DNA from 3 places in the Burkholderia sp. 22313 genome. Region 2 is predicted to be linked to each of the others. Evidence: predicted binding sites of a transcription regulator. Region 2 holds the regulator's gene; each other region holds the start of a gene.
The links. The regulator FNR, encoded in region 2, switches genes on or off when oxygen is low (the NO sensors DNR and NnrR bind a similar motif). The targets are predictions, from matches to a motif close to TTGATNNNNATCAA.

Region 1 (10,232 bases), on a different contig from region 2:
CGAACGGGCGCTCGTCGGTCGGCTGCGTGGCCGATGCGGCGTTTCTGGACGTGCCGGAACCGCGGCAGGAATCGTTGTTGCGCGAATTGCTGCAGAGCGAGCCGACGCTGTCGCGGCTGGTCGGCAGCAAGCCGTTCGTGATGCCAGTGCGTCGTATCGCGGGTTATGCGTCGAATGTCGAACGCCTGCACGGCAGCGGCTATGCGCTGCTGGGCAACGCGGGCGAATTCCTCGATCCGATCTTTTCGTCGGGCGTGACGATCGCGATGCGCTCGGCTCATCTGGCGGTCGCCGCGCTCGAACGGCAGTTGCGTGGCGAGGCGGTCGACTGGGCGCGCGATTACGACGTCGCGTTGCGCAAGGGCATCGACACCTTCCGGGCGTTCGTCGAGCGTTGGTATTCAGGTGCGTTGCAGGACATCGTGTTTCACGAGGACAAGGCGTCCGAGGTGAAGCGCATGGTCTGCTCGATTCTGGCCGGCTACGCGTGGGACGAGACGAATCCGTTCGTCCGGGAACCGGCACGCGGCCTCGATATCCTGGCCGAGATCTGTCGTTCGAAGGACGCGGGCTGAACGACGCAGAACACGACGTTCTCGCCGGCCGAACGTCGAAGTAGCGTTCCGTGCGCTGGAGTCGTCCCGGTCAATGCGTCGCGCCGTGGGGAGCGGTTCAGGTCTTCGTCAGGTCGCGCGAGTTGCGCGGGTTGCGAAACACGAGTTGCGCGACGGGTTGCAGCGGCTCGAGCGCCGCTTCGCGCGCGTTCAGGATCAAGTCATGGTGAGGCGACTTGCCGCACACCGGATCGGTGAGGCTCGCATCGCCCGTCATCATGTATGCCTGGCATCGGCAGCCGCCGAAATCCTTCTTTTTCTCGTTGCACGACCGGCACGGTTCGGGCATCCAGTCGTCGCCGCGGAAGCGGTTGAAGCCGAACGACTCGTACCAGATGTGTCGCAGATCGTGTTCGCGCACGTTCGGAAAGGCAATCGGCAGTTGTCGTGCGCCGTGGCACGGTAGCGCGGTGCCGTCCGGCGTGACGATCAGGAACAGGCTGCCCCAGCCGCTCATGCAGGGCTTCGGCCGCTCCTCGTAGTAGTCGGGCGTGACGAAGATCAGCCGGCACGGATGGTTCGCGGCCGCGAGCCGGGCGCGGTATTCGTTCGTGATGCGCTCCGCGCGTTCGAGCTGCGCGCGGGTGGGCAGCAGCCCGTGGCGGTTCAGGTACGCCCATCCGTAGTACTGGCACGTCGCGAGTTCGACATAGTCGGCGTCGAGCGCGATGCACAGCTCGATGATCCGGTCGATGTCGTCGATGTTGTGCCGGTGCGTGACGAAATTCAGCACCATCGGATAGCCGTGCGCCTTGACCGCGCGGGCCATCGCGAGCTTTTGCGCGAAGGCCTTTTCCGATCCGGCCAGCGCGTTGTTGACCGTCGCGTCGCTTGCCTGGAAGCTGATCTGGATGTGATCGAGGCCGGCGCGGCGGAACTCGACGATCTTCTGCTCGGTCAGGCCGATGCCCGACGTGATCAGGTTCGTGTAGTAGCCGAGGCGGCGCGCCTCGCCGATCAACGCGGCAAGATCCGGCCGGACGAGCGGTTCGCCGCCCGAGAAACCGATCTGCACGGCGCCCATCTCGCGTGCTTCGGCCATGACCCTGAACCACTGTGCCGTGTCGAGCTCCTCGCCCTGGCGGGCGAAATCGAGTGGGTTCGAGCAGTACGGGCACTGCAGCGGGCAGCGGTACGTGAGTTCGGCCAGCAGCCACAGCGGCAACCCGGTTGCGGGCCGTGCCGCGTCGGGCGTCACCGGTTCACGCGAGTTCGATCCAGCGTTGGCCACAGGCGGTCTCCATGAAGCCTTCGACGTCGACACCGAGCTCGGGCACGTCGGGGAATTGCCGTTCGAGATGCGCAACGATGTCCGCGACGGTGCGTGTGCCGTCGATCAGCCCGCCGATCGCACTCGCGCTTTCGTTGAATTTGACCATGCCTTCGGGGTACAGCAGCACGTGCGCATGCTGGGCCGGCTCGAACTGAAAGCGAAAACCCGGCCGCCAGCGCGGCACGCGATTCCGGTCGAAACTCATAGCGGGATTCCCTTGTGCCAGACCGGCTGGCCGGTGACGGTGTGATAGGGCGGCCGATGCAGTTCGTAAGCCATCGACATCGCGTCGAGCATCGTCCACAGAACGTCGAGCTTGAACTGCAGGATCTCCAGCATCCGCTGCTGGCTTTCGTAGGTCGTGTAATGCCGCAGCGTGATGTCGAGCCCGTGCTCGACGTCGCGGCGCGCCTGGCCGAGGCGCGTGCGGAAATACGTGTAGCCGTCCGGATCGATCCACGGGTAATGGCGCGGCCAGGTGTCGAGACGCGACTGGTGGATCTGCGGCGCAAAGAGCTCGGTGAGCGAGCTGCTGGCCGCTTCCTGCCAGCTCGCGCGGCGCGCGAAATTGACGTAGGCGTCCACGGCGAAGCGCACGCCGGGCAGCACGCGTTCCTGCGAGCGCAACTGCGCGGGGTCCAGCCCGACTGCCTGACCGAGCCGCAGCCATGCGTCGATGCCGCCGTCGTCGCCCGCGGCGCCATCATGGTCGATCAGGCGCTGGACCCACTGGCGGCGAACCTCGCGGTCCGGACAGTTCGCGAGGATCGCCGCATCCTTCAGCGGAATGTTGACCTGATAGTAGAAGCGGTTCGCGACCCAGCCCTGGATCTGTTCCCGCGTCGCGCGGCCCTCATACATGGCGACGTGATACGGGTGGTGAATGTGATAGAAGGCGCCCTTGGCACGCAGTGCCTGTTCGAACTGGGCGGGAGTGAGAGCGGGTTGGCTCATCGACGGTTCCGTGACGTTGGGGACGGTGGAGGGGCGCGCGACACACCGCTGTCGACGTCGTGCGAGCGCGATGCGCGTCGCGGCAGCGTGACGGCGGAACCATGGATGCTTATAGCACGATGTCCATCCCGTCGAAGGCGACCTCGATCCCGCGCTGCCGCAACTCCGCGCGTTCGGCAGAACGTTCGTCGAGAACCGGATTGGTGTTGTTGATGTGAATCAACACCTTGCGCGGGCGCGGCACCCGGGCCAGCACGTCGAGCATGCCACCCGGACCGTGCAGCGCGAGGTGACCCATTTCGCGACCGGTACGGACGCCGACGCCGCGTCGCCGCATCTCGTCGTCATCCCATAGCGTGCCGTCCACGAGCACGCAGTCCGCGTCGTTCATCCGTTGCAGCAGCGCGTCGTCGACCGTGCCGAGCCCCGGTGCATAAAACAGCGTGCCGCCGGTGCGGCAGTCCTCGACGAGCAGGCCGATGTTGTCGCCGGGATGCGGATCGAAACGGTGCGGCGAGTAGGGCGGTGCCGCGCTGCGCAATGGCAGCGGCGTGAAGCGCAGGTTCGGACAGGCCGGCACGACGAAGCCGCCGTCAAGCGCGATACGGTTCCAGGCCAGCCCGCCGTTCCAGTGCTCGAGCATGTTGAACAGCGGAAAGCCGCTGGTCAGGTCCTGGTGGACCATGTCGGTGCACCATAGCTGCAGCGGGCAGCCTTCGCGCAGGCTGAGCAGGCCGGCGGTATGGTCGATCTGGCTGTCCATCAGCACGACCGCGCCGATGCCGGTGTCGCGCGGCGCGCGGCCCGGCTGCAACGACGGGAAGGCCTGCAGCTGCGCGCGAATGTCGGGGGACGCATTGCACAGCACCCAGTTCGTGCCGTCGTCCGACACGGCGATCGACGACTGGGTGCGCGCGTGCGCGTCGACCGTGCCGGCGCGAAACCCCGCGCAGTTCGCGCAGTTGCAGTTCCATTGAGGAAAGCCGCCGCCCGCGGCCGATCCGAGGATATGTATGAGCATGGCTGTCCGGCGCGAGGCCGCGATGCGAGACAAAGAAAAAGCCTCGGCAGGCCGAGGCTTTCCTTTCAGGATGCCATGCCCGAATCAGCGATTCGACACGTACATCGTGACTTCGAAACCGAGACGCAGATCAGTGTAGGCAGGCTTGGTCCACATGGGGGAACTCCTTTGCAATGACAACTGACGACGAAGCACGCTAGCGATCGTGCCGCTGTTTCACCACGCCATGACATGCGGGCGATGGCTGGCCGGCACCGGCTCCGGTAAATCGAACGTTCATATCGTACCTGAACGGGAGCGACGAACAAGTCAATCCGGGAATGGATGGCGTTCCGGATTTTCATGCGTGTGCGCGCTTCTCTCGGATTGCCGACATCGGGTCGGCAAATACGAAAGTCGCGCGGCGATTCCTGATTCCCGCCCGGCCAGTGGCGGATCATTCGTCGCGGGCATCGGCGCCGCGCGCGAGCGTCGGGCGAGGTCCGCCTGACGCTCGGCCAGCGCCGGACCGATTGCTCAGCTACCCTGCAACCGGATGTCGCGCGACGACGCGCCGACATACACCGTCCCGCCCGGCACGACCTTCCAGCCGTTGCGCGACGTGTCCCACACGCTCTGCATCCGCGGCGACACGGTCACGCGGACGTGCCGCGCCTCGCCCGGGCTCAGCCGGATCTTTTCCCAGCCGACCAGCCGCTTCGGCGGTTCGTCCTTGTACGGCACGCCGAGATAGACCTGCGGCGTTTCCGCGCCGGCGACGCGGCCGTCGTTACGCACGGTAAACGCGACGCTCAGCGAGCCGTCCCGCTGCCGCGACACCGACAGCCCCGAATACGCGAAGTGCGTGTACGACAGGCCGTAGCCGAATTCGAACAGCGGCTTGATGTTGCGCGCGTCGTACCAGCGATAGCCCATGTTCAGCTTCTCCGCATAGACGGGATCGTTCTCGAACGCGCCGCCTTGCCCCCACGTCGGCGTGTCCTGGTCGCGTGCCGGGAACGTGACGGGCAGCTTGCCGGACGGATTGACCGCGCCGAACAGCACGTTCGCGATTGCCTTGCCGCCGCCTTCGCCCGGATACCACGCCTCGACGATTGCCGACACGCTGTCCTTCCACGGCATCAGCACCGGATTGCCGCTCTGCACGACGACGATCGTATGCGGATTCGCGCGTGCGACCGCTTCGACGAGTGCATCCTGGTTCGACGGATTCGCGAGGCTCAGGCTTTGCAGGTCACCGAAGTCCTCGCCGGCCGGCTGCGCGACCACGACGATCGCGACGTCCGAGCGGCCCGCGAGCGCCGCGGCCTGGTCGATTTCCTGCTGCGTGTACGCGCGAAACGGCGATTGCTGGTCGCTGTTGCCGGCAAAGGTCACCTGTGCGGCCGGGGCGAGCGCGCGGATCGCCGCGACGATCGGCACGTCGACCTTGAGCCACGGATTGCGCCACCAGCTGCAGCCGGTCGACGATCCGAACGTCAGGCCGCCGCAGCCGGCGAACGCACCGCTGACCGGATCGCGCGTGTTGCCCGAGCCGCCGCCCGACAGCACGGCCGCATCGGCATGGCCGCCGATCACGGCGATACGCGACAGTGCCGACGCCGCCAGCGGCAACTGGTTGCCGTCGTTCTTCAGCAGCACGATCGACTGCTCGGCGACGCGCTGCGCAAACTGGTTCGCGGCCGCGAAATCGATCGTGCCGCCGCCCCTGGCCGGATCGTCCATCACGCCGACCCGGATCATCACGGCGAGCTTGCGGCGCACCATGTCGTCGAGACGCGCGGTCGACACCGAACCGTTCGCGATCGCCTGCTTGACGGCGGCCGGTGTGAGGTAGACGGTCGAACCGACATCCTCCTCCTCGTCGAGCCCGGCGTTGATCGCGGCGGCGGTGCTGTGCGTCGCGCCCCAGTCGGATTGCACCTGGCCCTGGAAGCCCCATTCGTTCTTCAGCACGTCGTTCAGCAGGTGACTGTTCTCGCAGGCATACGCGCCGTTCAGGCGGTTGTAGCTGCACATCACGCTGCCTGGTTGCCCGCGCTTCGCCGCGATCTCGAACGGCAGCAGATAGAGCTCGCGCAGCGTGCGTTCGTCGATCTGTGTGTTGCCGCCCATCCGGCCGTGTTCCTGTTCGTTGCCGGCATAGTGCTTGATGGTCGCGATGACTTTCTGGTGCTGCGTCGCGAGCGTGCGTTCGGCAAGCAGGTCGCCGGCGAGCAGCGGATCCTCGCCGAGATATTCGAACAGTCGCCCGCCGCGCGGCTCGCGCGCGAGGTTGGTGCCGCCGCCGAGACCCATGCCGAATCCTTGCGCGCGCAACTGGATCGCCACCTGCTTGCCGTAGTCGTACGACAGCCGGCGATCCCAGCTCGCGGCGACGGCGAGCGTCGCGGGGAAGGTCGTGCTGGCTTGAGACGTGCTGCCCGAACCGGTTGCCGAGTCGACCATGTCGAGGTCGGGAATGCCGAGCCGCGGCACGCCCTGGATGTAGCCGGCACCCCCGCCCGGCACTTTGGACATTTCGTATTGCGAATGGATGAACTGAAGTTTCTCGTCGAGCGTCATCTTGCGCACGAGGCGATCGGCGCGCTGCTGCGCGGCGGACGACGCGAACGTATTGGCGGCATCGCCCTGCGAATCGAAATCGGCGTTGCCTGCATAGACGCTGGTGCAGAGGGTCGCTGCCAGCACGGCGGCCGGCCAGAGTGTGTCCCGCATGTTGCTCTCCATGATCGTATTGCCGGTTGTTCGGATGAGGTCTGGAGCTGCGCGCGTCCGGTGGATTCGCACCGGACGCATTCGGCTGGCGATGCAGGGTGGTTGCGCGTCGGCATGCCAGGCCAGGCGGGGAATCGTTACGGCCGGTTGGGCTCGACCGGTCGATGCGGGCGGCGACGCGGACCGCCCGACAATGCCGAATCGGATGTAGCGATTCTCTGCAGCGATTAATCGTACGAATGTAGTTTGACTACAGCATCGGTGTTTCTACCGATCCATATGATCTTTTTTCGGCGCGCTTGCGCGGCGCGCGAAAAAGGCGGTCATCGTTGCCGGCTGCGTGCGTGCGAAAAGGTAAGAAGTGCCTGCGGCCGCGCGTTTCGAACGGAGCGGGGCAGCGATAGCGGCGCACGTCACTCGACGAGCTGCCGCAATTCTTCAACGTGCTGTTCGGCCAGATGTCGGTGGTCGGCCCGCGTCCGCACGCGATCGAGCACGACGACTTCTACCGGCAGTTGATCGACTGCTACATGTATCGCTATCGCGTGCGGCCGGGGATCACGGGATGGGCGCAGGTGAACGGCTATCGCGGCGAGACGCGCAAGGTCGAGGCAATGGCCGCGCGCGTGAAGTTCGACCTGTTCTACATGCAGAACTGGAGTTTCTGGTTCGACATGAAGATCATTCTGTTGACGGTCATGCGCGGCTTCATCGGGCGCAATGCATTCTGATCATGTCGAAGAGGATTGCGAAGTATCGACGGGACGGAGTGAAGCCGCGATACGACGCGCGTCGCCACACCGCACGCGGAACCGCGGGTCAGCTGTCCGCCGGCGGCTGGCCGGCCGCCGGCAACGCGGCCGGCGCGACGGCAGGGCTGGCCGCGGGCGCGGCTTGCACGCTCGACGGCTGCACCGCGTGCTGGATCGTCGGCACGACCATCGTCGGGAACAGGGCCGCGAGGGCCACCCAGATGACGACGCCGAACAACATGATGTTCTCCCGGAAAGCCGCGGGCATGCCGCGCATGCGTTCAATCTATGACGCAACTTTGTGCAGGGGATTGATCGACCTCAACGGCCGCCGCGTCAGACGAATGGGCGCCGCGGCCTTTTCGCGTCGGTCCCCGCTTTTCGCGCATCGGCGCAGGGGCCGACGCCGGTCAACACATGCGCGTTCAATGGGTTTATCCTGCGTCGAAGGCATGCGGCGCGACAACCGCGCACCGCATGCCTGATTGCGCGAAACCCGGAAAAGGAGAAACGGCGATGGCGCTCGACCAACAACAACGTCAGACGCTGCAGCGGCGGCTGACCGACAGCGAGCAGGCGTTGCGAACGGAAATCCGGACGAGCGAGGACCAGCGCGCGTCCGAGTCCTATGCCGAGCTCGCCGGCGCGGCGCCGGACGAGGGCGACGAGGCGAACGCCGATCTGTTCGTCGACGTCGACCATGCATTGATCGGCATGAAGCTGGCCGAACTGCGCGCGATCGGGCGCGCGCAGCAGCGCATGCGCGACGGCAGCTACGGCGAATGCATCGATTGCGATGCGGCGGTCGGCTACGAACGGCTGCTCGCACGGCCGACGGCCGAGCGCTGCACGCATTGCCAGTCGGTGTACGAGCGGCGGTACGCGACGACGCCACGCGCATCGCTCTGACATCGGCACCGGGGCCGCGCGATCGGCGTGCTCCGCGCGACCCGATACGGGCAGTCGGCGCAGGATGACCAACGGGTGCCCGCCGCCGTCGACAGGCGGCGCCGGGCCGGCAGACGCCGTCGCGCCAGCGCACGGCGCCATCCACGTGGAAGGGAGCCACGCCGATCATGCCGATCCACAATGCCGAGTGCGCGGCCGTGTTCGCCGAAATCGCCGACATGCTCGAAATCCAGGGCGCGAATCCGTTCCGGGTGCGCGCGTATCGCAATGCGGCCCGCACGATCGCGGACTACGGACGCGACATTCCAACGATGATCGCCAACGGCGGCGATCTCGGCCAGATTCCATCGATCGGCACCGATCTCGCGGCGAAGCTGCGCGAGATCGCCGCGACCGGCACCTGCGAACTGCAGCAAACGTTGCGCCACGCATTGCCGGGCGCGATCGTCGAACTGCTCGACGTGCCGGGCCTCGGCGCGAAACGCGTGAAGGCGCTGCATGATGCGCTGCACGTCGACTCGCTCGAACAGCTGCGCGCCGAAGCGAAGAGCGGACACGTGCGCGCACTGCCGGGCTTCGGCGCGAAGACCGAAACGCATCTGCTCGACGCGATCGACGACCGCCTGCAACGCGAACCGCAGCGTTTCCTGCTGCCGGCCGCCGCGCACTCGCTGCTGCCGTTGCTCGACCGCCTGCGCGCGGTGCCGGGCGTCGGCGAAGCGGTGCCGGCCGGCAGTGTCCGCCGTTGTCGCGAGACGGTCGGCGATCTCGACATCCTCGTGACCGCACGCGATCCGGCCGCGGTGGCCGATGCGTTCGTCGGCTACGGCGAGGTCGCGCGGGTGCTCGCGAACGGCAAGACGCGTTCGAGCGTGATGCTCGGCAACGGACTGCAGGTCGACCTGCGCGTCGTCGACGCCGGCGCGTTCGGCGCGGCGCTCGTCTACTTCACCGGATCGAAGGCGCACAACATCGCGCTGCGCAGGATCGCGCAAGCCGGCGGGCTGAAGATCAACGAATACGGCGTGTTTCGCGGCGACGAGCGGATCGCGGGCACGACGGAGGCGTCCGTCTACGAGGCGATCGGCCTTCACTGGGTGCCGCCCGAACTGCGCGAGGATCGCGGCGAGATCGATGCGTCGCGCGTCGGCAGGCTGCCGGCGCTGGTCGAACGCAAGCACCTTCACGGCGATCTGCATGCGCATACCGACGCGTCAGCCGGACGCGACAGCCTGCGCGTGATGGCGGACGCCGCACGCGCGCGCGGGCTCGCGTATCTGGCCGTCACCGACCGCACGCCGGATCGCGACGGCGGCCGCGCCGATTGCGACTGGCTCGTGCGGCAGATCGACGAGATCGACCGCCTGAATGCGTCGTTCGACGACTTCGTGCTGCTGAAGGGCGTCGAGGCCGGCATTCGCGAGGACGGCAGCCTCGACCTGTCCGACGACGTGCTCGGCCGGCTCGATCTCGTCGTCGGCGCGGTGCGCGACGGCTTCGACCTGGCCGGCGACGCGCAGACCGAACGGCTGCTGCGTGCGATGGATCATCGGTATTTCACGATCCTCGCGCATCCGACCGGCCGGCTGCTCGGCGAACGCGACGCGTGCGAGCTCGACGTGCCGCGCGTGATCGCCGCGGCCGCCGCGCGCCGCTGCTTCGTCGAACTCGATAGTGACCCGCGGCGCTTCGATTTGCCGGACGTGTGGTGCCGCGAAGCCGCGAAAGCCGGTGTCTTGGTGGCGATCGGCTCGGATGCGCCGTGCGCGGACGATCTCGATCGTCTCGGCGACGGCGTCGGCCACGCGCGGCGCGGCTGGCTCACGCGGCAGGACGTGCTCAACACGCGCACGCTCGCGCAATTGCGGCCGTTGCTGGCGCGCACGATGGGCGGGCACGGCGCGTCGAAGCGCGGCCACCCGAAGGGCGCGTGACGGTGCAAGTGCTCGACGGTGCGCGCGCCGCGGTCAGACCAGCACGGCCTCGGCCGG
Region 2 (10,232 bases):
TGTGCTGCGCGGCCGGATCGCCCGCATACGCGGCCTGGATGTCGCTGACCAGCAGCGCGCGAACCGACGGCAACTGCCGGCCGAACTCGCGCGCGATCTCGAACGCGCGTTCGTCGAGCTCCGCGAACGGCGTGTCCGCATGCTCGGGCAGGAACGGCAGCGCGCGGCGAATCTGTTCGGACAGGATCCGCAACGTGCTTTCGAGCGTGTGGCCGACGTAGTAATCGACGCTTTCGTCGGTCAGATCCGGCGCGCCATAGTGCGTCGGAAACATCGACGCGCGCAGGCCCGTGACGATCTTGCAGATCGCGTCGCGCGACGGCAGTTCACGGATGCCGCGCGGATGGCGCGTGCGATGGCGTTCCTCGCGCGATTCGCGCAAGCCGGCAACGATTTCTTCGAGGCCCCACTGACGGGCGGGTGATGTCGACATATGACAATGCAGGCAGCCGCGCTGGAACGCACGGCCGCTAATAAAGTGACGGGTTCCACAAGATTACCGCGTTTTCGTCCGGCAGCGGCATGCCGGGGGGGGGGGGGCGGCCGGGCGGCCGACGCTGCTGACGCGCGACCGGGTCAGATCGTGATGCTGCTCGCGTCGATCCAGCGCACGGCCCAGTCGCGCGCATGCGCGATCGCGGCGCCTTCGTCGTTGAACTGGAGCTCGATCGGAAAGAAACGGTTCGCGACGAGTTCCCCGTCGCTCGATCGGGAGATCACGACGTAAGGTTTGAACGAACCGTCACTGGCGCGCGCGGGCGCGCAATTCAACAGATAGCCGCGGTGCGTGAACGCAGTATTCGCTTGCATGAATCCGCCACCTCTAGTCCCTTGTTTGTTGTTCACTACCCGTCTTTAAGGGTGCTACGTGGCCCCCGGTGCGGGCAGAGGCGGCGAGACTGCATCCCCTGTCGCCGCTTCGCAGGAAAAGAATCATACTCTGTAGAAAACGGGTGTTCTAGCTGAAATAAATCAGGACAAATCAGCGCGCGCCATGCGAGCCCGGCGATCGCCCGCGCGCCGTTTTCCCGTCGTGCCCGGAACGGGATTTGCTTCGATCCGGAGCGCCTCGCCGCCAGGAGAGCCGTGATGGAAACGTCCGCTCAAGCACACATCGCGCATCCGCGCAGCGTCGAACTCGACAACGACGACACGCTCGACAGCACCGTCGACACCGACGGCAAGCATCGCGAGGCGGCACGTCTCGCGAGCGGCCGCGCCTTCTCGCCCGACCAGATCACGCGCAGCAACGCATCGCTCGTCAACGCGATGCCGGAAGCCGGCGACGGCTTCGCCGGGTTCGACAGCCGGCCGGGCGGCAACCATCCGGCCTTCGCGCTGCGGGCTGGCTACGCGGTGATCGAGAAGGGCTTCGCCGCGCCGTCGCAGGCCGCCGACGCCGCGTTCGGCCCCGTTCATCGCATGTACGGCAGCACGTACTGGCCCGGTCACGGACGCCGGCCGGAACGGGTGATCGAACTGACGGCGGTGCCGAGGTAGCGTGCGCGCCGTTTGAATCGATCGTTCGATTGGCGAATCGAAGCGCGACCGGCGATCGACGGTGGCGGATCGAGGTGCCGGCCTTTCGCGGCTTGCCGTCACACGATGCCCGCGCAACCGTATTCAGTGACGATGGCGTGTCCGCACGGCGCTCACGTGCTGTCTTCGCGCGAGCAGGCGTCGCGATTCATCGTCCGCGCGGCGGCTGCGGTCACGATGCGCTTCGCGCTTCGCCGCGCGCATCACGCAGTGCAGCATGCGGCGCGCGCATGGGCCGCCATCGCGGTACGCCGGCCCCGCCGCCGCGGCGCGACGATCGCGATGACCGCGACGTCGCTGCAAAGTCCCGGCCGTTGGTTTACCCTGCCTCGCAGCAACGCACGGCCCGTTCGGCCATTGCGCCGACTTCCGCTCAACCCGCCACTCGGAGACACTATGTACAAGCGCATTCTGGTTGCCATCGACGGCAGCGACACGTCCCGCCACGCGTTCGATGCCGCACTCGCGCTCGCGAAGCAGCACGGTGCCGAACTGCAACCGTTCTACGTCGTCGAGAACGCCGCGATCTATTACAACGTGCCGGGCTACGATCCGTCCGTGCTGCGCGACCAGCTCATCGCGCAGGGCACCGCGCTCGCGGCGGATTTCACGAAGCGGATGCAGGCTGCCGGCGTGAAGGGCGAAACGCAGATGAACGAGGCGTCGTCGCTCAACGACGTATCGACGCTGATCCTCGACGGCGCGAAGGCGTTCGGCGCCGATCTGCTGGTGCTCGGCACGCACGGCCGTCGCGGGTTCCGCCGCCTCGTGCTCGGCAGCATCGCCGAACAGTGCGTGCGGCATGCGACGCTGCCGGTGCTGCTGATCCCGGCCGCCGCGCACACGGACGAAGACGAGCAGGAAGGCTGAGCGGGCCGGCGCGCGCGTTGCAGCCGCGCAGGCAAACTGCGCGCATGCACGCCTGCCGCTGCGACGCCACGCGGCATGCGCGCACGGTCGCGACGTTTTGTCACCCGACAGCCGCAACTTGCGGTGGGACAATGATTTCGTCGATTCAACGCCGGAGTAAACGATCATGCTGACGCCCGTCGCCACACGTCCCGCCGCCCAGCCCCATGCAGGCAGCTGGGCCTCCCGCCAGGCCCCGCACTGCTCGTCGTGCGCCATGCGGCACCTGTGCATGCCGCAGGGCCTCGCGCCCGAAGCACTCAGCCGCCTCGAATCGGTCATCTGCGCGGCGCGCCCGGTCAAGCGCGGCGAAGCGCTGTTCCGCGAAGGCGACATGTTCGACAACCTGTACGCGGTGCGCTCGGGTTCGCTGAAAACCGTCGCCACGCGCCACGACGGCCGCGAGCAGGTCACGGGCCTCCACCTCGCGGGCGAAGCGCTCGGCCTCGACGGCATCTGCGACGACACGCACCCGCGCACCGCGGTCGCGCTGGAAGACAGCTCCGTCTGCGTGATTCCGTACAGCGCGCTCAAGTCGCTGTGTTCGGAGGCCGGCACGATGCAGCTGCGCATGCACAAGCTGATGAGCGAGCAGATCGTGCGCGAAACGTCGCAAACCATGCTGCTCGGTTCGCTGAACGCGGAAGAACGGGTCGCCGCATTCCTGCTCGACGTGTCGTCGCGTTACCTGAAGCGCGGCTACTCGCCGTCGGAATTCAACCTGCGGATGACGCGCGAAGACATCGGCAGCTATCTCGGCATGACGCTCGAAACGGTCAGCCGCACGTTGTCGAAGTTCCAGAAGCGCGGCCTGATCGAAATGCAGGGCCGCCTCGTGCAGATCGTCGACTTCGACGGCCTGCACCACGTCTGACCCCGCGCGCCGCCACCCGCCACGCCCGCCTCTACGGCGCCTTCCGCCCCGATCAGTCGAGGAACAGCGCCGCGCGCGCCTTGAGCGCCACGCTGAAATCGTCGAGCCAGCCGATCGACAGGCGCCAGCTCTGCCAGTAAAGCTCGATGTCGACGGTCCGCCCGCGCGACATGTCGACGAGCTCGCCCGCCGCCAGTTGGCGATCGACCATCCGGTCCGGGCACATCCCCCATCCCAGCCCCGTTTCGCATGCGCGCAGATAGCCCGCGACGTGCGGGATCCAGTGTTGCGGCGGATCGAGATCCGCGCGCGTCACGCGCCGGATGAAACGCGCCTGCAAACCGTCCTTCGGGTTGAACATGACGCACGGCGCGCGGCGCAGCGCATCGCGCGTGATGCCCGCGCTGAAATAGCGCGCGTAAAACGCCGGCGAACACACCGCGCGATAGCGGATGCGCCCGAGCCGCGTCGACCGGCATCCCTGGATCGGCTCGGCCTGCGCGGTCACCGCGCCCTGCACGCTGCCGTCGCGAATGCGCGCGGCCGTGTAGTCCTGGTCGTCGATCACGAGGTCGAGCAGGGTCTCGCGCTCGGTGCAGAACGGCCCGACCGCGTCGATGAACCAGGTCGCGACGCTGTCATCGTTGACGGCCACGCGCAACGTCGGCCACGCACTCGCGATCTGGCCCGGCAATGCGGGCATCCGGCCGCCCAGCTCGGCCTCGAGCAGCTGCACGCGCTCCGTATGGCGGCACAGCAGCGCGCCCGACGTCGTCGCGACGCACGGCTGGCCGCGCTTGACGAGCACACTGCCGACGCGCTCCTCCAGCAGCTTCACGCGTTGCGATACCGCCGACGGCGTGACGTTCAGCTCCTTGGCCGCCCGTTCGAACGAGCCGTGCCGGATCACGGCTGCGAGGGCGTCGAGCAACGCGTAGTCGAGCATTAGATTTCCTTAATCCGCATTAGGTGAATTAGCTTCTCTTATGTCATGGCTGCCCGCAGACTAGCGCTAACCGATTCACCCGTCTACTGCTTCTCGTCTCCCATCATGAACTGGATCGCTTTTTCCCACGGCGCCGCCCTGTGCGGATCGCTCATCGTCACCATCGGCGCGCAGAACGCGTTCGTGCTCCGGCAAGGCATCATGCGCGCGCATGTCGGCAAGATCGTGCTGCTGTGCGCGCTGTCCGACATGATCCTGATCGGCGCCGGCGTCGGCGGCGCATCGGTACTCGTCGAGCGCTATCCGACCTTCGTCCACGTGGTGCTGTACGTCGGCCTCGCGTATCTCGCATGGTTCGGCATCAATGCGCTGCGCCGCGCGTTCAAGCCGGGGCACGACACGCTCGACGTGCGTGGCGACACGGTCGCACCGCCGCCGCAAAGTGCGGCCGCGATCGTGCTGATGACGCTCGCGTTCACGTGGCTCAACCCGCACGTGTATCTCGATACGTTCCTGCTGATCGGCACGGCCGGCGCACGCGAGCCGGAAGGCACACGCGTCGCGTTCGCGATCGGCGCGATGTCGGTCAGCGTCGTGTGGTTCCTCGGGCTCGGATACGGTGCGCGACTGCTCGCGCCGTGGTTCCGCAAGGCCGTTGCGTGGCGCGTGCTGGATGGCGCGATCGGCAGCATGGTGCTGTTTCTGGCGGCCGTGCAGTTGCGATAACGCGTTGCGTCACCGATCGATCACGGGCGGCAGCATGCCGCCCGTTTTTCGTTCCGGCGCCGGAATCGCCGGCGCTTCCATTCGCGTCCCCTCGCGCACCGGCATCGCAAAATTCGGCTCCGCATCCAATCCGACAGCACGAATCATTCGATAACGGACGATGCATCCGCTATCCGCCGCCATTTCGCCGCATTCGCGGCTGTGTGCCCGCTGCACGATTCCAGCCGATGGGCGAGAATGTTTCAGCGTCCCGCGACAACGGCGCACGTGCTTCGCCCGTCCGCCGTCCCGTCGCATTCATTCCGGCCCATCCTGTCGTTCGATCCCTTCATCTCGCAGATATCGGAGAGCAACATGACACTACGCACCCTCGGCACGTCGGACATCCAGGTTTCACCGCTCGCCTTCGGCGGCAACGTCTTCGGCTGGACCGTCGACGAGAACGCATCGTTTGCGCTGCTCGACGCGCTCGCCGACACCGGCATCAACTTCATCGACACGGCCGACGTCTACTCGGCCTGGGCGCCCGGCAACCACGGCGGCGAATCGGAAACGATCATCGGCAAGTGGCTCAAGCGCTCCGGCAAGCGCGACCAGGTCGTGATCGCGACCAAGGTCGGCCTGCTCGAGGCACGCGCCGGCCTGACCAGGGACAACATCCTGAAGGCCGTCGACGATTCGCTGCGCCGCCTGCAGACCGACTACATCGACCTGTATTTCTCGCACCGCGATCTCGCCGACACGGCCCCGCTCGAAGCAACGCTCGGCGCGTACCAGACGCTGATCGACGCGGGCAAGGTGCGCATCATCGGCGCGTCGAACTACAGCGGCGCGCGCCTGCGCGAAGCCGCCGACATCAGCCGGCGCGACGGCCTGCCCGCCTACCAGGTGATCCAGCCGGAATACAACCTGATCGACCGCGCCGACTATGAACGCGACCTCGAGCCGGTCGTGCGCGACCTGAAGCTCGGCGTCGTCAACTACTACGCGCTCGCGAGCGGCTTCCTGTCGGGCAAGTACCGCAGCGAGGCCGACCTGAAGAAGAGCGTGCGCGGCGATCGCGTCGCCGGCTATCTCGATGCGCGCGGCCTGCGCATTCTCGCGGCGCTCGACGACGTGTCGGCGAAGCACGGCACGCAACCGGCCGCGATCGCGCTGGCATGGCAGATCGCGCGGCCGACGATCACCGCACCGATCGCGAGCGCGACGTCGCTCGCGCAGCTTGCCTTGCTCGGCGAAGCGATCCGCGTTCGGCTCGACGACGACGACATCCGCAAGATCGACGCGGCCAGCGCGGTCTGAGGGCGTCCACGGCGCGTCGCCGGCCTGAGCCGCGGAGGTTCGCGGTGCAACGGATCGATGGTTCGATGGTTCGATGGATTGCGACTCGGCGGCGCATCGGTGGTGCCGAGCATCGTGCCGGGCCACCCGCCCGCGCCGCGATGAAGGCACGATGAAAACGAAAACGGCGCATGAACCACGCGCCGCCTCGCCCCCCATTCCGCTGTATCAACCAGCGCTGCGCAGCGCCATCGGCGACGCGCCGCTGTGGATCTCGCCGTCGCAGAACAAATGCGTGCGACATCCTGATGGCGAAGGAAGCAGGTCCGCTACGGGCGTTCGGACTCGCCCTCGCTTCCCGTGTCCAAGCGCAGGCGCGCTACGACTTGTCCGAGACTGTAATACGCGACCTGCCGGCTTCGATCCGACTCATCCACACTGATTCGGTGATCGAAATCCATCTGGCCGGACGAGTCTCCCGTCAAAGCGATTGAGGATCGTCTGCTCAGCAATCGTAGAAATATCTTTCGCATGGCTCAAGCAATATTCAGCCGCATCACTTTTTCCCTACGTGCCGCACCCTGCATCAAAACGTTGAGATTGCTGCGATCGACATTCGCTCAACGACGGATCACTCGAAGCCAATCCAGGTGATCCCCGAACAACGAAGATTCGAATGCAGCTACCGGCCTACACTCCTTCCATCGCAATGCCTACCCTCCGCAACTCGGCCAACGCTTGAGCCAATAGTTTCCTCAGTCGATCGTTCTCGGCTTGAAGGTCTTTCAGCCTTCGTGATTCAGTCCCTTCCCCGACACCAAATTTCGCCCGCCAGGCGTAGAAGGAGGTATCGCTGAACCCGTGTGTCCTGCACAGATCCCGGACCATCACACCGGCCTCGGCTTCTCTCAGGAACCCCATGATTTGCTCTTCGGTAAAGCGCTTCTTCATCTCGCCCCGTTCCTCGAAACCGAACTTCGCCGGCATCCGGTGGTTCGCGCGCCAGAGAACATTTCGATCTCCCGCTTGCGTCCTCTAACTCGAGGCAGCACGTGACGAAATTTCCCTTTGTCGACTGGCGTACGATTCGACGACGAGATAAAGGGTGGCCTGAACAATCACGGCGAACGGTGTTGCCCATTGATACAACGACGGAAAAATCGACGCGTTACCGACACACACGCCACCGAGCGTTGCGATCAGGCAAGTGCTCAATCCGGTCCATCGCCAGTTTTCGACCGCCTGTAGCGTGGCATCGGATACATCCCGGGAACGTCTGACCCAGAACTGATCGACGAGGAGCAACGTGACGAAGCAAGCCATGGACATGCCGATATAGTTCAGGGCACTCGCGAGCAAGTGCGTGCCATCTGAAATCAACACGGTCGCGGCAATCGCGCAGAACACGACGATGACGACTCTTCTGCTGACCGCAACGCCAAGGAGATGCTCAACTGCGTTGACGAAGGCAACGGTTCCCGAGTAGATGTTCCCCAGATTGATTCTGAGCTGAGTCGTGCAGGCGAAAACAATCCCGCCCGCACCCAGCAACGAAACGAAGTAGATGCCAGGATTGCTTTCCCGCATCCTGACCGCGAACCAGATCCCCAGGATTCCGGTAATGCCGTAGCAAAACGCGGGAAACAACGCGCCCACGAACACCGTCCCTGCACGCAACTCGCGCTTGCGCACGAATCGTGCGTAGTCGGCCGTTACCAGGCCGATGATGAAGGCCAGGCCGTTGACGATACCCAGCACTTCCAGCAGATCCTTGAACGAACCCACGCCAACCTGAATCGCGGGGAGCGGGACGCCCGACGCAGGCAGCGCGGCTGCATTCCTCATCGCCCACACGACAAATACAACGAAGAGCACGAGACTTATCGCCTGGAATTTCGCCAGAACCTTCATGCCCGACCACACGAGCGGCAACATGACGAAGACCAGGCAGACATAGATCAACGCATGGGGAACATCAGGAAAGAGGGCCTGCAGCGAAGCCCCCATGATGCTGGCCTCCGCGACAAAGTAGGTCAGGCACGCCAGGCCGTAAGCCAGGCTGAACAACCCCGCTCCGCGGTACCCGAGCACGGTTCTGGCCCAGATGTTGATGCCAAACCCCGTCTCGATGGATCGGCGGACGAGCAGCACGCCGACAAACGTCGAGACACCGTATCCGTAGGCCAATCCGATCAGCGCTGCAACTACGCCAAACTTCACGGTAATGATCGACGCGATCTGGGCAAAGAAAAGCGCTGTCGCGATACCCAGCGTGGCGAAGAATATGGCGCCCCAACTGGTCCTTGCCTCCTCGGGAACCGGGCTGGACGCGTAATCGTCATCGGAGTGGGTTGATGCAGGCATACGGAAATCCCGAAACGCTCGTGTGAGAAAAAGGAGCAGGTTCCTGCGGACCTCACGAAGAAGGTATCCTCGTATCGGTCCGCAGCGCCCCGCTGATTGCACTCAGAACTTGTGCCGCAGCCCGACGGCCAGCACTTCCTGGGTGCGTTTCCCCGCCGCGATCCCGTACGAGCCGATCGACGCCTCCGCGGCGCCTTGTCCGTTTTGTCCGCTCGCGTGCTGATACCCCGCGAGCGCATAGACGTCCGTGCGCTTGCTCAAGCTGTAATCCGTGCCGATGTTCACCTGGTGGTACTTGGCGGACGAATCGCCCAGCGCGCGCGTGTAGTTGTAGCCGGCAATCAGCAGCAGAGCAGGCGTCGCCTGATACTGCGCGAAGATCGAACCGCTGTGATACTTCTCCGAGCCGGTGAACGTCGACGCAGCGTCCGCCGAATACTGGGCGTAGCCGTACGCCGCCCCGACCGTGACCGGGCCCGCGACGTAGTTGGCACCGATCCGCGCGATGTTGATCGAACGGGCCGATGCATAGGCCGCATTCACCGGTGAATTGAACAACGAGTCCGACGACGACGTGCCGCGATTGCCCAGCGTCGCGTTGCCGTTGTCGATATGGAGAATGCCGCCGCCGACGTTGAACGACGTGCTCTGATAGCCGACTGCTGCACTCCACGTCTGCCCCGACCCGGTGGATCCGGCGACACCGCCGGGCGCATACATCACCTCGGTCGAAACGCCGCCCCACGTCGGACTCACCCATTTCACCGCGTTGTTGAAGCGAGCACTCGAGTCGTAGTTGTCGACGTCCCCCGGTGTCGCGAACCAGCCGCTGTACACGTCCGCCGTCAGTTGCTGTTCGAGATCGGTCAGCGGATCGTACTGGCGGCCGAGCGTCAGGGTGCCATACGGGCTGGCGATACCGACGAACGCTTGCCGGCTGAACAGCCGGCCCGGCGTCGCGAGCGCACCGTTCGTGCCGTCAAAGCCGCTCTCCACGGTAAAGATGGCCGAGAGCCCGCCACCCAGGTCCTCCGATCCCTTCAACCCCCACAGGGAAGCCGAAAGATTGCTGGGCAGCATTCTCACTTGCGAGCTCTGTCCGCCGCTGTTGTGAACGTAGGCCACACCGGTGTCGATGATCCCGTACAGCGTCACGGAACTTTGAGCCTTGGCCTGCGAGAACGCGACGATGCTCAATGCGGCTACCGCGATGATTTTCCTTTTCATATGTCTCCCCAAACCCTGTTACACAGATTTCACCAGGAATACTTATTAAATTGAAAACTGATGCGTCGATACCAAACCTCACTTCCATACAGGCGACAAAACCATCAAATGCCAGCCTGCCAAGCTGTACGCCGATACCGATCCTCAGCCCGAATTCCGAATCCGACGCCTTCCCGACCATGACGGGGGAAATTCAGGCGTCGGAATTCGATCGACGTGCTCAGCGCTCCGATCGATCGAATCGGCGTATTTGCGTCAAACGGTATTAGCCGAAGAAATTCTCGAGTTCCTTTGCAAGCGCCTCGGGCGCCTCTTCCGGGATGTAGTGCCCGGAAGCGACCATCGTGCCGCGCACGTCCGCGGCGA
Region 3 (10,232 bases), on a different contig from region 2:
GCCGGTGATGCCCGCGACCGCGCCGCTGCCGGACGATCTCGCCGCCTGCAAGGTGCTGGCCGCGGAAGTCGGCTATCCGCTGATGCTGAAGGCGAGCTGGGGCGGCGGCGGACGCGGGATGCGCGTGCTGGAAAGCGCTCAGGACCTCGAAACGCTGCTGCCCGTCGCGCGCCGTGAGGCGCTGGCCGCGTTCGGCAACGACGAGGTGTACGTCGAGAAGCTCGTGCGCAATGCGCGGCACGTCGAGGTGCAGGTGCTCGGCGATCTGCACGGCACGGTCGTGCATCTGTACGAGCGCGACTGCACGGTGCAGCGGCGCAACCAGAAGGTGGTCGAGCGCGCACCGGCGCCGTACCTCGATCACGACGGCCGTCACGCGCTGTGCGAAGCGGCGCTGCGCCTGATGCGTGCCGTGGGCTACACGCACGCGGGCACCGTCGAATTCCTGATGGATGCCGACAGCGGCCAGTTCTACTTCATCGAGGTGAACCCGCGCATCCAGGTCGAGCACACCGTGACCGAGATGATTACCGGGATCGACATCGTGAAGGCGCAGATCCGCATCACCGAAGGCGGGCGGATCGGCCTGGCCGAGGATGCGACGGATGGCGGCGGCGCGCTTGTCGCGCGCGCGGCCGGTGTGCCGGAACAGCAGGCGATTCCGCTGAACGGCAACGCGCTGCAATGCCGGATCACGACCGAGGATCCGGAGAACGACTTCCTGCCCGACTACGGGCGCCTCACCGCATACCGCAGCGCGGCGGGCTTCGGCGTGCGTCTTGACGCGGGCACCGCCTATGGCGGCGCGGTGATCACGCCGTACTACGATTCGCTGCTCGTGAAGGTGACGACGTGGGCGCCGACGGCGGCCGAATCGATTCACCGGATGGATCGCGCGCTGCGCGAGTTCCGGATTCGCGGCGTCACGTCGAACCTGCAGTTCCTCGAGAACGTGATCAACCACCCGGCCTTCATCGCGGGCGACGTCACGACGCGCTTCATCGACAGGACGCCGGAGCTGCTCGCCTTCGCGAAGCGCGGCGACCGCGCGACGAAGCTGTTGCGCTATCTCGGCGAGCTGAATGTGAACGGCAACGCCGAGATGAATGGCCGCACGCTGCCGGCGCTGCCGCTACAGAAGCCGGTGTTGCCGAAGATCGATACGACGACGGCGATCCCGGCCGGCACACGCGATCGCCTGCGTGAGCTGGGCCCGGAGAAATTCGCGCGCTGGATGCTCGACCAGAAGCAGGTGCTGCTCACCGACACGACGATGCGCGATGCGCACCAGTCGCTGTTCGCGACGCGCATGCGCACGGCCGACATGCTGCCGATCGCGCCGTTCTACGCGCGCGAGCTGTCGCAACTGTTCTCGCTCGAATGCTGGGGCGGCGCGACCTTCGACGTCGCGTTGCGCTTCCTGAAGGAAGACCCGTGGGAGCGCCTCGCGCTGCTGCGCGAACGCGTGCCGAACATCCTGTTCCAGATGCTGTTGCGCGGTTCGAACGCGGTCGGCTACACGAACTACGCGGACAACGTCGTGCGCTTTTTCGTGCAACAGGCCGCGAGCGCGGGCGTCGACGTGTTCCGCGTGTTCGACTCGCTGAACTGGGTGCGCAACATGCGCGTGGCGATCGATGCGGTGGGCGAGAGCGGGATGCTGTGCGAAGGCGCGATCTGCTACACCGGCGACCTGTTCGACACGTCGCGCGCGAAGTACGACCTCAAGTACTACGTCGGCATCGCGCGCGAACTGCAGCGGGCCGGCGTGCACGTGCTCGGCATCAAGGACATGGCCGGCATCTGCCGCCCGCAGGCGGTCGCGACGCTCGTGAAGGCGCTCAAGGAAGAAACCGGGTTGCCCGTGCATTTCCATACGCACGATACGAGCGGCATCGCCGCGGCATCCGTGCTGGCCGCTGTCGACGCGGGCTGCGACGCGGTGGACGGCGCGCTCGATGCGATGAGCGGCCTCACGTCGCAGCCGAACCTGTCGAGCATCGCGGCCGCGTTGGCCGGGGGCGAACGCGATCCCGGGCTCAATGCCGATCGCCTGCACGAAGCATCGATGTACTGGGAAGGCGTGCGTCGCTATTACGCGCCGTTCGAATCGGAGATCCGCGCGGGCACGGCCGACGTCTATCGTCACGAGATGCCCGGCGGCCAGTACACGAACCTGCGCGAGCAGGCGCGCGCGCTCGGCATCGATCATCGCTGGACCGAGGTGTCGCGTGCGTATGCGGACGTGAACCGCCTGTTCGGCGACATCGTGAAGGTCACGCCGACGTCGAAGGTGGTCGGCGACATGGCGCTGATGATGGTCGCGAACGATCTCGCCGTGGACGACGTGCGCAACCCGGCCAAGGACATCGCGTTCCCCGAGTCGGTCGTGTCGCTGTTCAAGGGCGAACTGGGCTTCCCGCCCGATGGCTTCCCGGCGGACCTGTCGCGCAAGGTGCTCAAGAGCGAGCCGCCGGCGCCGTATCGTCCCGGCGACCAGATTCCGCCGGTCGATCTCGACGCCGTGCGCGCGCAGGCCGAGGCCGCGTGCGAGCAGCCGCTCGACGACCGACAGCTGGCGTCGTACCTGATGTATCCGAAGCAGACGGTCGACTACTACGCGCACGTTCGCGCGTACAGCGACACGTCGGTCGTGCCGACGCCGGCGTTCCTGTACGGATTGCAGCCGCAGGAGGAAGTGGCGATCGACATCGAGCCGGGCAAGACGCTGCTCGTGGCGCTGCAGGGGCAGCACGCCGATGCGCAGGACGGCATCGTGAAGGTGCTGTTCGAACTGAACGGCCAGTCGCGTTCGGCGCTCGTCGAGCAGAAGACGATCGCGCAGGCGGGCAAGGTGCGGCATGGCCTGCAGCGCGCCGATCCGGCCAACCCGCTGCACATCGCGGCGCCGATGCCGGGCTCGGTGGTCACGGTGGCGGTGCAGCCGGGGCAGCGCGTGGCAGCCGGCACGACGCTGATCGCGCTCGAGGCGATGAAGATGGAAACCCACATCGCCGCGGAGCGCGACTGCGAGATCGCGGCCGTGCATGTGAAGCCCGGTGAGCGGGTTGCGGCGAAGGATCTGCTGATCGAGTTGAAAGACCCGACGCAATGAGGGGTGCCGTGATCGGGCGGGCGTGCTGACCGGTGTCAAGGATCGCAACCGTCACACCGCCCGCCCGGAGGGCGGCCGAACCGTCTGGTGTGTCGCTCGATCGCGGTGGGTGTGATCCGGAGTCGGTCCAGCCGTTTCTCGGCCGATATACCGGGCAACGGGTGCCGCGCTATCATGGTACGCAGCGCGTATCACATGTGAGAGCCATGCCGGATCCGACCCAACAGGAGTTTTTACGTGACGCCAAGGATCGGCTTGGCGTGACCTGGGACGCACTCGCAATCGCGAGTGGTATCAGTCCACGGGCCATGAAAACCTATCGCATGCCCGATACGTCGAAGGATCATCGGGCCTTGCCGGCTCTCGCCCGTGCGGCCATCGTGCGTTTGATCGAGGATCAAAAGGAACCGCGAACATTTCGAGGCGACGAATCACCGGGACGCGATCCTGTATGTCGAAGAGATCGTCGCGAAGCATGAGGCGCTCACCGAATGGCAGATCCGCAATCTCCACTCGCTCGTCCTGAAGAGCATCGACACGGAGCAGGCTGGTCGGTACCGGCAGGAGAACGTGGTGATCGCGGGCGCGAGCACAACCCCGCCGGATTTCATGCACCTCCCGGCTGAAATGGCCGGCCTGATCGACTGGTACGGCCAGGCCGGGGCACTGCATCCGGTCGAGCGGGCGGCGGAACTGCACACGCGGTTCGTGAAGATTCATCCGTTCGTCGATGGCAACGGGCAGACGGGACGGTTGCTGCTGAACTTTGAATTGATGAAGGTGGGCTATCCGCCCGCGATCATTCGCAAGGAAGATCGGCTTGCGTATTACGACGCACTGGATGTTGCGTGCGTGAGCGGCGACTACAGCGAGATCACGTCTCTGGTCGCGGCGTCAGTGCAGCGATCGCTTGTCGTGTATCTCGACGTGCTGGGGCTACGGTCCACGCACTAGGCTGACCGTGGCCGTGCTCGAGCCGCAAGAGACGTTACACGAGGTGATGGCGCGGAAGATCGGCGCGCGGTGACGGGGCGCTCACCCGGATCGCGCATGCTGGCCTGCCTGCCGGGAAACTTCGCTGCATTTGCTTCGTTATCCTGTGCGTCAGGCGGAAGGGGAGCGGCGGCGCTGTGCCGTTTCATCGACGAACGGGTGTGGCGGCGGCATCGCGCGTGCTCGTCCGGTTCGCGCTGCACGCATCACGCCTCGTTCGCCGCACTGTCGTCGCCAACCTCGCCTTCGATCGCGGCCATCAGATCGTCGACACCGACCATCAACGCCCGCACTTGCCGCAGCGATTCGTATTGATGCAGCACCGCGTGCCATGACGGCAGTTCGAGCAGCGCTTGCCAGACGACCTCCAGCCCGTGCGGATCGGCTTGCTTGCGCTGCACCAGCGCGCTCGCGTATTCGAGGCTCGCCGGCGCCGACAGCAGCTGCATGCGGCTCGCGGCACCCAACAGGCGCGGCGCCGGGTCGGCCGAGGCATCGCAGCAGTACAGCACCTCGCGTTGCAACGCCGCGGCGTCGGTTGTCAGCGCGCGCAGCGACGCGCCGTGCAGGCGTACCGCGCCTTCGCGCGTGTCGAACGCATAGACGGTGTCCGGATCGGCTTGCGCGAGCAGGCTCAGGCCGCGCAGCAGGCGCGGCAAGTCGGTCGTCGCGGCATCCGCGGACGCCTTCGCCTCGACGAGAAACCGGACATGCCACGCGGCCGACGGCTCGTCGCCGCGCGCGCGTTCGAGCAGCACCGCATCCCACTCGGTTTTCGCGCGATCGTGCTTGGCCGGTATCGAGGCGGGCACACGCATCGACGTGACGACCCGATAGGTGCGAAGCGCATCGCACGCATCGAGTTGTGCGGCCAATGCGTCGAGCGCCTGCGCGGCCAGCGCCTCGACGGCCGCGCCCCGCTGCTGCGACGTGATGCCCTGCGCGGCGGCGAGCGCGCTGCCTTCGAGCGGCCCCTGGCGCCCCCACAGCGTGCGGTACTGCCGGACGTCCGGGTCCTGCGACAGTGCATCGAGACGCTGCAGACGGGCGAGCGCGGGGCTGTCCTTCAGTTTGGCGATGTCCTGTTCGAACGCCGTGTCGGTGGCCATCTCCGGTTGCGCGAGCAGGTGCCGCAGCGTCGCATCGAGATCGTCCCACGACGCACCGGCCGCGGCCGCATGCAGCCGCGCGAGCGGTTCGCGTTGCCACGCCTGCGCGTGGCGTTCGCGCCGCGCCGGATGCGCGATCGTGTTGACGGCCGAGCGCAGCGTGCGCCGATCCTGCTCGGCATGCGCGGCGAGCGACGCGTATTCGCGCACCGTCGCCGCGCGATGCCGAAGCACCGCGGCCTGGAACGCGGGGTCGCCGGATTGCGTGTCGAGCGCGTCGCCGATCATCCGCGCGAGCGCGGCGACGAAGCGCCGTTGCAACGCCGGGTCGGGCGGCTGGCCGTCGACCTGCATCCGGCGCGCTTCCTCGATCACGATCGCGATGACGGTGGCCGGGTTCGCGGTGTCGGCCAGCGACGCCGCATGCACGAGCGGCGGCAGCCGGTAGCGGCGATCGACGGTGCGCAGGACTTCGTCCAGCAGGGCGGGCAACAGGGTCGGCGGCATGGCGAATGACGAGAGTGAACGCGGGTTGCGCGCGTGACGGGCGAGGTGCAACGGTATCACGCGACGCCGCCGTTCGCGCGGCGCGCAGGTACGACGTGACCGCGTCGGTTGCCGCTGACCGTCAGGCCGTCAGCGTCACCGAAAGACGGCCGAGTTCGCCGAAGCCGACCGTCAGCGCATCGCCGAGCGGCACGTCGATCGCGCCCGCATACGAACCGGTCGTCACGATCTGGCCGGCGCGCGCGCCGTCGCCGCGCGAGGCGAGGAAATTCACCAGCCACACGAGCGGCTTGAGCGGATCGCCGTCCGGATGGCGGCCGTCGATCGTGCGATTCAGCGCACCCTCGAACGACAGCGCGAGCGTGTCGAGCGGCACGTTCAGGCCGTCGGGCACGACAGGCCCCACGCACAGCCCCTGGTTGAACTGGCCGTCGGCGAGCAGTTCGAACTTCGATGCGCGCGCGGGCTCCGCGTAGCGGCAACCCAGCACCTCGAGCACGATGCGCACTTCGCGGATCGCACCGCGCACCTCGTTCTCGTCGTACGGCTGCGCGCGTGCGGGCAGGTCGCGATCGAGCACGAACGCGATTTCCGGCTCGATCCGCACGATCGGGCCGCCGACGACACGGTAGGGCGCATCGGCTTCGCGGATCGTCGACGCGAAGATCGGCGCGACGATCACGCGGTCGGGCGGCGGCAGCGCGCATTTCCATCCGCCGATGGTTTCGCCGAGCAGGTCGGCGACGCGGTGCTGGATCGCCAGCGCGGTCTCGACGTTCTCGGGGCGCAACGCATCAGGCAGCAGCGGGCCGGGCACGCCGGCATGGCGGGCGGCGACGAGATGCTGGGCGGCGCCGTCCACGCGTTCGGGTGTCGTTGTCATGTCGGTTGAGCGAGTTGAAAGTGAGCCGGCAAAAAAGGGCCGGACGAAGGTCGTACCGTCGATGATAGCGCTTTCGGCATGCGGGGCGCTCGATCGCGCGTCGTCGCGGCGAGCCCGACGCTCCGCCTGCGTCGCGCGGCGCTTTGCCGCGCGGCCGGTGTCCGGCGGATCTTGATCGCCGTCAACCCCCGGGCCTGCCATCCGCCGATGATGGTGACATGGCCGCGCGCGCTACCGCGCGCGGCAACTCACCTCAGCGAGGTTCGCATGTACGAGAAGATCATGGTGGCCGTCGACGGCAGCGCTTCGTCGAAACAGGCGCTTGCCGAGGCCGTGAAGGTGGCGCTGGCGGGCGACGCGCACGTCAGCGCCGTGTACGTGGTCGACAAGTCGGTGTTGTTCACCTATGCGGGCCGTTTCGACCCGCACGCGCTCGTCGAGGAAATCCGCGACGACGGGCGCAAGGTGCTGCGCGAAGCCGAACAGATCATCGCGCTGGCCGGGGCGAAGGGCGAGGCCGAACTCGTCGAGACCGAAAGCATCGGCGAGGACGTCGCGGAACGGCTGCAGCGCTACGTGAAGGAGCGCGATATCGATCTCGCGGTGGTCGGCACGCACGGGCGGCGGGGGATCCGGCGCGTGCTGCTCGGCAGCGTCGCCGAGCGTTTTCTGCGCGGGTCGAGCTGCCCGGTGCTGCTGATGCGCGGCGACGATGCCGACGTGCCGGCTGCCGCCGCGGCGGCCTGACGCGGCGGGCGCGCAATGGTACGTCGTGAATACCGGATCGTCGTCGCGGCGATCGCCGTGTTCGTGTCGCTCGCCGGGATGATGGCCGTCGTGACCGGCCTGCTGTTCGACGAAACGATGGCGCTGCACGGCGGCGCGATCGCGTTGATCGTCGGCGTGGCCGCCTTCGTCGTGATGCTCAACCTGGGGCCGAAGGGCGACGGGTAACGCGCGGCGCTCCCGCGGCCTTTCCGCAAGGCCGGCGCTTGCCGCTGCCATGTCGCGACCGGTTGCCCGGTTTTTCCCGCGCTCGACTCGGCGCTTTCGCGCGGCCGTTTCCGGTCCGCATTGCCTTTTTTCTGTTGACGCACGCATCGAACGGTGAAACCGCGCGATGTCATAAAGGTGCGACGCTTATATGTAAAGGTGCGATTGACCGACGGCCGGTAAATCGTCGAATTCGTTGCGCATTCTTGTGTAAACGGCCGGCTGCGGGCCGGCGATTCCCGGCGGGCGATCGCCGTTCATTCAATGCGATTCGGTGCGGATGGGTGCCGGCGAATCCACGGGTAAACGGGCGGGCAGGCGCGGCTCGGCCGCCGCAAGCCCATGGCCGGCCGGGCCGTCGGATCGATCCCTATTTGCTGGCGTGACACGCGGATGAACGATACCGTGATTTGTATCAAGCCGTGATACGTCGATTCGCAAGACAATTCATTTGACCCGGGCGAAAAGGCCGAAGAAGCCGGACTGATCAAAAATCCGATCGTCCTTTACAACCGGTATTTCACCTCCTTAAATAATCAGGGTCTGCCAAAAGACCGGAAAAACGAGATCCCCATGAGCCATTTCCTGGATAGATTGCGTTATTTCTCCACCACGAGGCCAAAATTCTCCGACGGCCATGGCGCTGTCACCGACGAAGACCGCAAATGGGAAGACGGCTATCGGCTGCGCTGGCAGCACGACAAGATCGTCCGTTCGACCCACGGGGTGAACTGCACGGGCTCGTGCTCGTGGAAGGTCTACGTGAAAGGCGGGATCGTCACCTGGGAAACCCAGCAGACCGATTACCCGCGCACGCGCCCCGACATGCCGAATCACGAACCGCGCGGTTGCTCGCGCGGCGCTTCGTATTCCTGGTATCTGTACAGCGCGAACCGCCTCAAGCATCCGATGGTGCGCAGCGCGCTGGTGAAGCTGTGGCGCGAACGCCGCCGCACGCTCGCACCGGTCGACGCGTGGCGCTCGATCGTCGAGGACGACGCAGCGCTGCGTTCGTACCAGAGCCGGCGCGGGCTTGGCGGCTTCGTGCGCGCGAGCTGGGACGAGGTCAACGAGATCGTTGCGGCCGCAAACGTGCATACGGTGAAACGGCACGGCCCCGACCGCGTGGTGGGCTTCTCGCCGATTCCGGCGATGTCGATGGTGTCGTATGCGGCAGGTTCCCGCTACCTGTCGCTGATCGGCGGCGTATGCCTGAGTTTCTACGACTGGTATTGCGACCTGCCGCCCGCGTCGCCGCAAACCTGGGGCGAGCAGACCGACGTGCCGGAATCGGCCGACTGGTACAACTCGACGTTCATCATGATGTGGGGCTCCAATGTCCCGCAGACCCGCACGCCGGACGCGCACTTTCTCGTCGAGGCGCGCTATCGCGGCACCAAGGTCGTGTCGGTGTTCCCCGACTACTCGGAAGGTGCGAAGTTCGGCGATCTGTGGCTGCACCCGAAGCAGGGCACCGACGCGGCACTCGCGCTCGCGATGGGGCACGTGATCCTCAAGGAGTTCCACCTCGCCGGGAAGAGCGACTACTTCATCGACTACTGCAAGCGCTATACGGACCTGCCGTCGCTCGTGCGCCTCGTGCCGCATGGCGACGGCTACGTGCCCGAGCGTCTCGTGCGCGCATCCGACTTCGACGACGCGCTCGACGAGGCCGCGCATCCCGACTGGAAGACCGTGGCGATCGACGACGCGACCGGCGAGTTCGTCGTGCCGGTCGGCTCGATCGGCTTCCGCTGGGGGCAACAGGCGGAAGCCGACAAGGGCAAGTGGAACCTGCGCGACGAGACGTCGAAGGGCGCGGCGCTGTCGCCGCGGCTGTCCTGCACGGCCGAGCATGACGACGTGGTCGACGTGCTGTTCCCGTACTTCGGCAACCAGCCGCACGCGCACTTCAACTCGACCGGCCACGCGTCCGAGCTGTCGCGCCGGATCGGCGTGCGGCGCATCGCGACGCGCAACGGCGAGATGCTGGTCGCGACCGTCTACGACCTGTTCATCGCGAACTACGGGCTCGACCAGGGGCTGGGCGGCCGCGACGTGGCCGCGAGCTACGACGACGATCTCCCGTACACGCCGGCCTGGCAGGAAGCGATCACCGGCGTGAAGCGCGCGGACGTGATCTCGGTCGCGCGGCAGTTCGCGGAGAACGCGCACAAGACGCAGGGCAAGTCGATGGTGATCATCGGCGCGGGGATCAACCACTGGTTCCACATGGACATGTCGTACCGCGCGATCATCAACATGCTGATCATGTGCGGCTGCGTGGGCAAGCCGGGCGGCGGCTGGTCGCACTACGTGGGTCAGGAGAAGCTGCGCCCGCAGACGGGCTGGACCGCGCTCGCGTTCGCGCTCGACTGGAACCGGCCGCCGCGTCACATGAACGCGACGTCGTTCTTCTACGCGCACACCGACCAGTGGCGCTACGACACGATGGATCCGGGCGCGTTGCTGTCGCCGCTCGCGGACAAGACGCAATTCCACGGTTCGCCGATCGACTACAACGTGCGCGCGGAACGGATGGGCTGGCTGCCGTCCGCGCCGCAGCTCTCGGTGAATCCGCTGAAGGTCGGCGCGACCCTCGGCGACCCCGCGCGGGCGGGCGCCGACGTCG

Region 1: a site for FNR is predicted at 7,644-7,657, ahead of ACTJKF_RS03855 (TraR/DksA family transcriptional regulator). Genes of this name have one in related genera too.
Region 3: a site for FNR is predicted at 6,779-6,792, ahead of ACTJKF_RS29195 (universal stress protein). Genes of this name have one in related genera too.

What each region holds. Positions count from the first base shown of each region.
Region 1 covers NZ_JBQEON010000003.1:97,833-108,064, forward strand. Annotated here, with positions in the region: gene ACTJKF_RS03810 (NAD(P)/FAD-dependent oxidoreductase) at 1-575, shown strand, start outside; gene pqqE (pyrroloquinoline quinone biosynthesis protein PqqE) at 673-1,845, opposite strand; gene pqqD (pyrroloquinoline quinone biosynthesis peptide chaperone PqqD) at 1,817-2,092, opposite strand; gene pqqC (pyrroloquinoline-quinone synthase PqqC) at 2,089-2,841, opposite strand; gene pqqB (pyrroloquinoline quinone biosynthesis protein PqqB) at 2,951-3,862, opposite strand; gene pqqA (pyrroloquinoline quinone precursor peptide PqqA) at 3,947-4,018, opposite strand; gene ACTJKF_RS03840 (glycoside hydrolase family 3 C-terminal domain-containing protein) at 4,379-6,580, opposite strand; partial or broken gene ACTJKF_RS03845 (sugar transferase) at 6,985-7,311, shown strand; gene ACTJKF_RS03850 (hypothetical protein) at 7,400-7,573, opposite strand; gene ACTJKF_RS03855 (TraR/DksA family transcriptional regulator) at 7,849-8,241, shown strand; gene polX (DNA polymerase/3'-5' exonuclease PolX) at 8,409-10,175, shown strand; gene ald (alanine dehydrogenase) at 10,209-10,232, opposite strand, start outside.
Region 2 covers NZ_JBQEON010000035.1:22,848-33,079, reverse strand. Annotated here, with positions in the region: gene epsC (serine O-acetyltransferase EpsC) at 1-433, opposite strand, end outside; gene ACTJKF_RS25025 (hypothetical protein) at 577-810, opposite strand; gene ACTJKF_RS25020 (DUF3005 domain-containing protein) at 1,090-1,500, shown strand; gene ACTJKF_RS25015 (universal stress protein) at 1,936-2,409, shown strand; gene fnr (fumarate/nitrate reduction transcriptional regulator Fnr) at 2,576-3,322, shown strand; gene ACTJKF_RS25005 (LysR family transcriptional regulator ArgP) at 3,375-4,268, opposite strand; gene ACTJKF_RS25000 (LysE/ArgO family amino acid transporter) at 4,374-4,994, shown strand; gene ACTJKF_RS24995 (hypothetical protein) at 5,004-5,210, opposite strand; gene ACTJKF_RS24990 (aldo/keto reductase) at 5,349-6,296, shown strand; partial or broken gene ACTJKF_RS24985 (transposase) at 7,002-7,226, opposite strand; gene ACTJKF_RS24980 (purine-cytosine permease family protein) at 7,311-8,639, opposite strand; gene ACTJKF_RS24975 (porin) at 8,742-9,866, opposite strand; gene ACTJKF_RS24970 (alpha/beta fold hydrolase) at 10,132-10,232, opposite strand, start outside.
Region 3 covers NZ_JBQEON010000051.1:15,004-25,235, reverse strand. Annotated here, with positions in the region: gene ACTJKF_RS29220 (pyruvate carboxylase) at 1-3,115, shown strand, start outside; gene ACTJKF_RS29215 (hypothetical protein) at 3,322-3,594, shown strand; partial or broken gene ACTJKF_RS29210 (Fic family protein) at 3,515-4,069, shown strand; gene ACTJKF_RS29205 (3-deoxy-D-arabino-heptulosonate 7-phosphate synthase) at 4,315-5,724, opposite strand; gene ACTJKF_RS29200 (2-keto-4-pentenoate hydratase) at 5,846-6,607, opposite strand; gene ACTJKF_RS29195 (universal stress protein) at 6,875-7,354, shown strand; gene ACTJKF_RS29190 (DUF2964 family protein) at 7,370-7,561, shown strand; gene ACTJKF_RS29185 (nitrate reductase subunit alpha) at 8,174-10,232, shown strand, end outside.